2 regions of the Pseudarthrobacter sp. 10T415 genome follow, and region 2 is predicted to be linked to the other one. Evidence: riboswitches for the same ligand, from Rfam matches in the RefSeq annotation. Region 2 holds a riboswitch; the other holds the start of a gene.
What was found. Region 2 has a riboswitch for glycine ahead of gcvP (aminomethyl-transferring glycine dehydrogenase). Riboswitches for the same ligand answer to the same signal wherever they lie in the genome.
Positions count from the first base shown of each region.

Region 1: it holds a riboswitch for glycine, as region 2 does, so the genes downstream of both, gcvP (aminomethyl-transferring glycine dehydrogenase) here and gcvP (aminomethyl-transferring glycine dehydrogenase) in region 2, are expected to answer to the same signal.

Region 1 covers NZ_JBFTHJ010000028.1:24,700-28,908, reverse strand. The annotation lists partial or broken gene gcvP (aminomethyl-transferring glycine dehydrogenase) at 1-1,478, opposite strand, end outside; glycine riboswitch at 1,666-1,762, opposite strand; gene AC1DBN_RS20630 (TetR/AcrR family transcriptional regulator) at 1,859-2,395, opposite strand; gene AC1DBN_RS20625 (MFS transporter) at 2,481-4,040, shown strand; gene AC1DBN_RS20620 (Dps family protein) at 4,151-4,209, opposite strand, start outside.
Region 2 covers NZ_JBFTHJ010000031.1:16,221-20,429, forward strand. The annotation lists gene cycA (D-serine/D-alanine/glycine transporter) at 1-1,512, opposite strand, end outside; glycine riboswitch at 1,564-1,658, opposite strand; glycine riboswitch at 1,659-1,757, opposite strand; glycine riboswitch at 2,018-2,116, shown strand; partial or broken gene gcvP (aminomethyl-transferring glycine dehydrogenase) at 2,274-4,209, shown strand, end outside.

The DNA of each region.
Region 1 (4,209 bases), on a different contig from region 2:
CGGTCCAGGGCAAGGTCCCGGTCGGACAGGCGGCGGATGTAACGCAGCAGCTGGGTTTCGGACCGGTGGGTGTTGAACACCGGGTGCTCCAGGTAACCGGAGGAACGTTCGACGGCGGCCTCCAGCCCGAAGCCTTCAGCGGCCCCTACGGAGGCACCAAAGATGTCCGCGACATTGGCGACGACGGCCGGCGTGGTGGTTTCATCCAGGGAGATGCCTACGGTATCTGCGTCGATGGAGCGCAGGTTAATGCCGCGCGCTTCAGCATCGGCAATAATGCCGGCAGCGCGGCCGGGCACCCGAACGGTGACGGTATCGAAGAAGCTCTTGTGCAGGACCTCCACACCGGCGGCCGCGAGGGAGGCCGCCAGGGTGCGGGCGTGGCCATGCGTTGTTTCCGCGATTGCTTTCAGGCCGTCCGGGCCGTGGTACACGGCGTACATGGAGGACACGATGGCCAGCAGCGCCTGCGCGGTGCAGATGTTGGACGTGGCCTTCTCGCGGCGGATGTGCTGCTCGCGGGTCTGCAGGGCCAGGCGGTAGGCGGGAACGCCGGCGTCGTCCTTCGAGACGCCCACCAGGCGGCCGGGCAACGAACGCTCCAGTCCCTTGCGGACGGCCATGTAGGCGGCGTGCGGGCCACCGAAGAACAGCGGCACACCGAAGCGCTGGGTGGAACCGACGGCGATGTCCGCGCCCTGCTCGCCCGGAGGAGTGATCAGCGTCAGCGCCAGGAGGTCGGCGGCAACAGTGACCAGCGCACCGCGTTCCTTGGCGGCGGCGATGGCTTCAGCCTGGTTGAAGACGCGGCCCGAGGCGCCGGGCTGCTGGAGCACGATGCCGTTGATGTCGCCCTCGGGCAAACCCCGGGAGAGGTCAGCTACCTCTACCTCGAAGCCGAGGGCCTCAGCACGGCCCTTCACGATGGCGATGGTCTGCGGCAGCACATCGATGTCCAGCACCGTCTTGCCGTCTGCGGCAGGCTTGGCCTTGTTGGCGCGGCGCATCAGCAGGACCGCCTCGGCCACCGCCGTCGCTTCGTCCAGCAGGGACGCGTTGGCAATCGGCAGGCCCACCAGGTCCTGGACCATGGTCTGGAAGTTCAGCAGCGCCTCCAGCCGGCCCTGCGAGATCTCTGGCTGGTACGGCGTGTAGGCGGTGTACCAGGCCGGCGCCTCAAGGATGTTGCGGCGGATCACGGCCGGGGTGATGGTGTCGTAGTAGCCCTGGCCGATCAGCTGCACGGCAGTTTTATTCTTGCCCGCCAGCCGGCGCAGCTCGGTCAGGACCTCAACCTCGCTGAGGGCGTCCTGCAGGCGGAGCGCCGTCTCCTGGCGGATCACCTGGGGTACGGCGGTATCGACCAGGGAGTCAACGGTGTCGTAGCCGACAGCCTTGAGCATGGTGTCGACGTGGTCCTGGCGCCGGGCGCCGATATGGCGGTCGACGAAAGTGGTGGAGGCTGAACTAACCGTCACGGGGGAACTCCAGATACTCAGGCGGCGCAGGGTACGCCACAGCGATTCGGGTCCCTCCCCGCTCTGTATTGGACCTGAGAGTTTCCACGGCGCCTGCATGGACAGGACCCGCTTGCACCGTCGGTGAGCACAACTGTCCGGCACCCGATCACGGGCGCCTGGACGGCCTGCTGCTTTCCAGAGGTGCCTCGCCGCGGCGGTACAGGGGCCTGCGAGATTCCTGGGGAGGATTTGCTCCTACGGCGCCTGCCGACGTTGTGGCAGGACTCTCCCGCCGCAGATCAAAGGCTATTCAGTTGGATGTGTACGCGGGGCCGTCAGGTGACAGCTCCCACAACGCTTAATTCTCCTACGCCACGGCCCCCGGGGCAAATGTCCTGCTACCGCCGGAGCCGCTCCAGTGCTGCCAGCAATTCGTCCACGTCCGCAGCTGCGCCGCCTTCGGGGACCGGGCCGACGGAGAGCATGGCGTTGAAGTAGAGGCCGTCCCCCATATACAGCACGGCCTTGGCCAGGGCCGGCCCCACATCGGCGGCGATTTCGTCGAGCCACCGCCGCTGGATCGCAGCGAAACGGCGGCGGGTTTCTTCATGCGCCACCTCCGCCAGCCGGGTGGCGGCGACGATGGCCCGGTCCAAGGGGGTGTCTCCCCACACCGAGGACCTGATGAAGTAGGCGGCCGCGCCTTCCGGGGCGGCGGCCATGGCATCGGCGTCTTCTCCGGCGAACGCGTCCAACTGGTCCAGGAGCGCCTGAATCAGGGCTTCCTTGTTGGGAAAGTGGTAGAGGAGACCGCCCTTGGAAACGCCGGCCTTGCGGGCTACGGCGTCCAGGGTGGCGGCGCGCTCCCCCACCTCAATCAACAGGGTGGCGAAGGCATCAAGGACAGCTTCGCGGGCGACTGGCTTTCGGGGCATGCCATCCATCATGCCCTCCCGGGGTGCCGGAGGCTCAACTCAACCGCCGCTCCAAACTATACCGTCTGGACGGTATAGTTAATCCATGACCACCTCGATGCACCGCGCTGACCCCCAACTTCAGGGACCTGCCGCCCCACGGGCGCCGTGGCGCGACTGGCTGGCCCTTGCGCTGCTGATGTTCCCCGTACTGCTGGTGGCCGTGGACAACACGGCATTGACCTTCGCCTTGCCCGCGATCGCCCAGTCCCTGAACCCTTCCGGGGTACAGCTGCTCTGGATCGTGGACGCCTACCCGCTGGTCCTGGCGGGGCTGCTGGTGTGCATGGGCAGCTTCGGTGACAGGATCGGCCGGCGGCGGCTGCTCCTCACCGGCAGCCTGGGCTTTGCGGCGCTCTCGGCCGCCACGGCGTTCGCGCCAACGGCGGAATGGCTCATCGCAGGGCGCGCCGCCCTGGGCTTCTTCGGCGCCATGCTGATGCCCTCAACCCTCTCGCTCATCCGCAACATCTTCGCGGAGCCCAACCGTCGCCGGCTGGCGGTGGCCATCTGGGCCGCCGGGTTCTCCGGCGGGGCCGCCCTGGGTCCGATCTTCGGTGGCTGGCTGGTGGAGCACTACTGGTGGGGCGCAGTCTTCCTGGTCGCAGTGCCGCTCATGGTGCCGCTGATCGCCCTGGGTCCGGCGCTGATCCCGGAATCGAAGAATCCGGAACCGGGGAAGGTGGACATTCCCAGCATTGCGCTGTCCCTGCTGGTGATGGTGCCGCTGGTATACGGCATCAAGGAAGTTGCTACGGAAGGCTTGTCCGGCACCGGCCTTGGCGCCATGGCATTCGGCCTGGCCATGGCAGTGGTGTTCGTCCGGCGGCAGCTCCGGCTGCCGCACCCTCTGCTGGACATGTCGCTTTTCCGCAACCGGGTGTTCAGCATGGCCATCACCGCCAACGTCCTGGCCCTGTTCTCCTTCAACGGCTACATCCTCTTCCTGGCCCAGCACCTGCAGCTGCTCGAAGGCATGACGCCGTCTGCCGCGGGCGTTGCCATGATCCCAGCCCTTATTGCCACGGTGGTGGCAGGACTGGTGGTGGTGCCGCTGGTCCGGAAGGTGCGCCCCGGCTTCGTGGTGGGAACGGGCCTTGCGTTCAGCGCCGCGGGATACAGCCTGGTGACGTTCGGGAACCACGACGGCGGGCCCACACTGCTGCTGGCAGCGTTGCTGATCCTGGCGCTGGGCGTGGGGACGGCTGAAACCATCTCCAATGACCTCATCCTCGGTGCGGCGCCGGCGCACAAGTCAGGTGCCGCGGCCGCCATCTCGGAGACCGGGTACGAGGTGGGGGCGCTGCTGGGGACGGCCGTACTGGGCTCCATCCTCACGGCCTCCTACCAGCACAACCTGCACCTCCCGGCAGGTGTGGACAGCACCGCCCCGGAAGCGGCCCGCCACAGCGCCGGCGAAACACTGGCAGGCGCCATGGACCTCGCGGCCGCGCTGCCGGCCCCGCTGGCCGACGCCGTCCGCCAGTCCGCAGCTGCCGCCTTCGATTCCGGCGTGCATGTAACGGCGGCGATTGGGCTGGTCCTGATGGCAACCGCGGCAGTCTGCGCCGCCGTCGTACTTCGCAAAGTACCTAAGGCCGCGTAGCAGCACCACGGCACGCGTCAGCACATAGGCCTCAACGGCAAAGGCGCCCGGCGCCGGAGTCCAACCTCCGGTACCGGGCGCCTCATCCGTGCTGTGGTGGCAGTCCGCTCCTACTTTTCGTCAGGCGCGGTGACGCTGGCGGTCGGCTTCATCGTCTCGGCGTTCACCA
Region 2 (4,209 bases):
GGCGGACTTTTCACGGTCCAGCCCGCCGGCCGCCGCCTGCTCATCGGCGCGCAGCTCGGCCCGGAAGACTTCGAAGCGGGCAAGGTGGGCGGGGCGGCGGCGGAGGAAGAACCAGGCCACGCCCAGGACGAGGAACCAGATGGGGGTCACCAGCAGTGCTGCCAGGGTGTCCGGCTGGGTGGTCAGGGCCCAGAGGACGAAGGCGAAGAACGCGAAGACCACCCAGACCATGGGGACACCGCCGGGCATCTTGAACTTGGACGCCTCGTGCAGGTGAGGCCGGCGTGAACGGAACTTCAGGTAGCTGGCCAGGATGATGGACCAGACGAAAACGAAGCAGACGGCGGCCACGGTGGTGACCATGTCGAAGGCCTTGGCGATGTCCTTGCCGGCGTACATCAGGACGATGCCGGAGAGCAGCAGGATGCAGGACAGGAACAGGGCGTTCTGCGGGACTTTGCGGCTGGACAGTCGGCTGAACATGGTGGGCGCGTCGCCCTCCTGGGCCAGGCCGTACACCATGCGGGAGGTGGAGTAGATGCCGGAGTTGGCCGAGGACATGGCGGAACTGAGCACCACCAGGTTCACGATGGTGGCCGCGGCGCCGAGGCCGGCCAGGGAGAACATGGCGATGAACGGGCTGTGGCCGGCCTGGAACTGGGTCCACGGAGTGACGGAGATCAGGATGATGAGGGCGCCTACGTAGAAAAGCAGAACGCGGATGGGGATGGAGTTGATGGCCTTGGGCAGGTTCTTCTCCGGGTCCTTGGCTTCGGCGGCGGTGGTGCCTACGAGCTCAATACCCACGAAGGCGAACACGGCGATCTGGAAGCCGGCAACAAAGCCCATGAATTCGTTCGGGAACATCCCGCCGTGGCTCCACAGGTTGGTGAAGGTGGCAGGGCCGGCGTCGGACTGGAAACCGCTGAAGATCATGAACAGGCCAACAATGATCAGGGCTGCGATGGCGATGATCTTGATCAGGGCGAACCAGAACTCGGTCTCACCGAACGCCTTGACGGTGGCGAGGTTCAGGACCAGGAGGATGATCACCGTGGCGATGCCCGGGATCCACAGCGGAATGCCCGGCCAGAGTTCTTCCGAGTAGGCGGCGATGGCGATCACGTCCGCAATGCCGGTAATCACCCAGCAGAACCAGTAGGTCCAGCCGGTGAAGAAGCCGGCCCACGGCCCCAGCAGGTCAGCGGCGAAATCGCTGAACGACTTGTAGTTCAGGTTGGAGAGCAGGAGCTCGCCCATGGCCCGCATAACGAAGAACAGCATGAAGCCGATGATCATGTAGACGAAGATGACGGACGGGCCGGCCGCGGAGATGGTCTTGCCGGAGCCCATAAAGAGGCCGGTGCCGATGGCACCGCCGATGGCAATGAGCTGGATGTGCCGGTTGCTGAGCTGCCGCTCCAGGTGGGGAGGCTCGCTGCGGGCGGCGCTGCCCGCAGGAGGGTTGTTGCGGGGTGGCTCGCCGTTGGACGTGAGGGGATGATTCGCCATGGGGAACTCCATCGATAAAGCAGCATTTTTGGGTGCCGCAGAAGTTGGGTTCCTCCCCGCTCTGTAGTGAACCTGAGAGTTTCCGCGGCCCAAGCCGCTTGCACCGCCGGTGAGCCGGAACTGGTCCGGCTGCTTTCCAGAGTTGCCTGTCCGCGGCGGTACATGGGCCTGAGAGTTTCCTGGGGAGGGTTTGCTCCTACGGCGCCTGCTAAATGTACCCGGCAGGACTCTCCCGCCGCAGGTCGAAGGCATGTTCAGTTAGGTGTGCTCAGCGGCCGCACCCTTCCGGGGCAACGTTGGCCCGGGCTGCTCCGATGAGTTGAGCCAGCCGGACACGGTGCTGATCACCGGACCCAGTGTGGTGCGGGTCACGATCGAATGTCAAACCCCATTTTTCCACCCCCGCAACAAGGCAGCTGCCGCCCACTGCGTGACTGTCGGATTTGTTTTCCTTTCAACTAACCTGTACGGTGTGAGGCGAATCACCCACAGTTGAATAGCCTTTCGAGCTGTGACGGGAGAGTCCTCCCGGCACCACCGGGCAGGCGCCGTAGGAGCAAATCCTCCCCAGGAATCTCTCAGGCCCCCGTACCGTCACGGCGAGGCAACTCTGGAAAGTAACCCGGCCTAAGCCAGGTTCACCGACGGTGCAAGCGAACCCGCCACGCAGGGTTTTCGCGGAATCTCTCAGGTCCAATACAGAGCGGGGAGGAACCCATCCCATGCCGTGCCACCCTGGCCGGCCAGACCTGGAGTTCCTCATGACGATTCAATCCCTTCCAACCACGTTCGTTGACCGCCATATCGGCGCGCGCCGGCAGGCCGACATCGACACCATGCTCAAGGCTGTGGGCTACGACAGCGTTGACGGCCTGGTGGACGTGGCTGTTCCGGCGTCGATCCGCCAGGAAACGGCACTGAAGCTGCAGGACGCCCTGAGCGAGGTTGAGGTCCTCACCGAGCTGCGCCGGCTGGCCGGCAAGAACAAAACTGCCGTGCAGATGATCGGCCAGGGCTACTACGACACCGTCACCCCCGCCGTGATCCGCCGCAACATCCTTGAGGCGCCAGCCTGGTACACCGCCTACACGCCCTACCAGCCCGAGATCTCCCAGGGCCGGCTGGAGGCGCTGCTGAACTTCCAGACCATGGTCCAGGACCTCACCGCCCTCCCCGTGGCCAACGCGTCACTCCTCGATGAAGCCACCGCTGTGGCCGAGGCTGTGCTGCTGATGCGCCGCGCGAACAAAAATAAGGACGCCAAGGACGGCAAAACCGTCCTTGACGCCGACTGCCTCCCGCAGACCATCGCCATCGTCAAGGGCCGTGCTGAGGCTCTCGGCTTCGAGGTGGAGGTTGCTGACCTCTCCGCGGGCCTGCCTGAGGGTGCCATCAACGGCATCGTGCTCCAGCAGCCGGGCGTGTCCGGCCGGGTGTGGGACCAGAGCGCCGTTATCGCAGAGGCCAAGGAGCGCGGTGCGCTGGTCACTGTTGCCGCTGACCTGCTGGCGTTGACGCTGATCACTCCTCCGGGCGAGCAGGGCGCGGACATCGCCGTCGGCTCCACCCAGCGCTTTGGTGTGCCGCTGTTCTTCGGCGGTCCGCACGCCGCCTACATGGCCGTGCAGAAAGGCATGGAACGCACCCTCCCCGGCAGGATCGTCGGTGTCTCCAAGGACAACGCGGGCGCTCCGGCCTACCGACTGGCCCTGCAGACCCGCGAGCAGCACATCCGCCGCGAGAAGGCCACGTCCAACATCTGCACCGCGCAGGCGCTGCTGGCCATCGTGTCCTCCTTCTACGCCGTTTACCACGGCCCGGACGGGTTGAAGGCCATCGCGGAAACCGCCCACCACAACGCCAGGATCCTGGCCACGGCCCTCACCGCCATGGGCCGCGAACTGGTCACCGACGCCTTCTTCGACACCCTCACCGTGCGCGTGCCGGGCAAGGCCGCCAAGGTCATCAGCGCCGCCGAAGCGCGCGGCATCAACCTCCGCTTCGTCGACGCGGACACCGTGGGCGTCTCCATCGATGAGACCACGACGGCGGCAACGCTGTCCGCGGTGGCCGTCGCCTTTGGCGCAGGTCCGGTAGGCGACGCCGAGGGTTTCGAGCTGCCCGAATCCGTGCTGCGGTCCTCCGGTTACCTGGAGCACCCGGTGTTCAACACGCACCGGTCAGAGACGCAGTTGCTGCGTTACATCCGCCGCCTGTCCGACCGTGACCTGGCGCTGGACCGGACCATGATCCCGCTGGGTTCGTGCACCATGAAGCTGAACGCCACCGCCGAGATGGAAGCGATTTCCTGGCCGGAGTTCGCCTCGATCCACCCGTTCGCCCCGGATTCCCAGACCGAGGGCTGGCGTGAGCTGATCACCGGGCTGGAGGCTGACCTGACCGAGATCACCGGCTACGACCAGGTGTCCATCCAGCCCAACGCCGGTTCCCAGGGCGAACTCGCCGGCCTGCTGGCGATCCGCGGCTACCACCACTCCCGCGGCGATCAGCAGCGCAACGTCTGCCTGATCCCCGCCTCGGCGCACGGCACCAACGCCGCCTCCGCGGTCCTGGCCGGCATGAAAGTCGTGGTTGTCGCCACCGCACCGGACGGCACCATCGACCACACCGACCTTTCCGCGAAGATCGAGGCGAACCGGGACGCCCTGTCCTGCATCATGATCACCTACCCGTCCA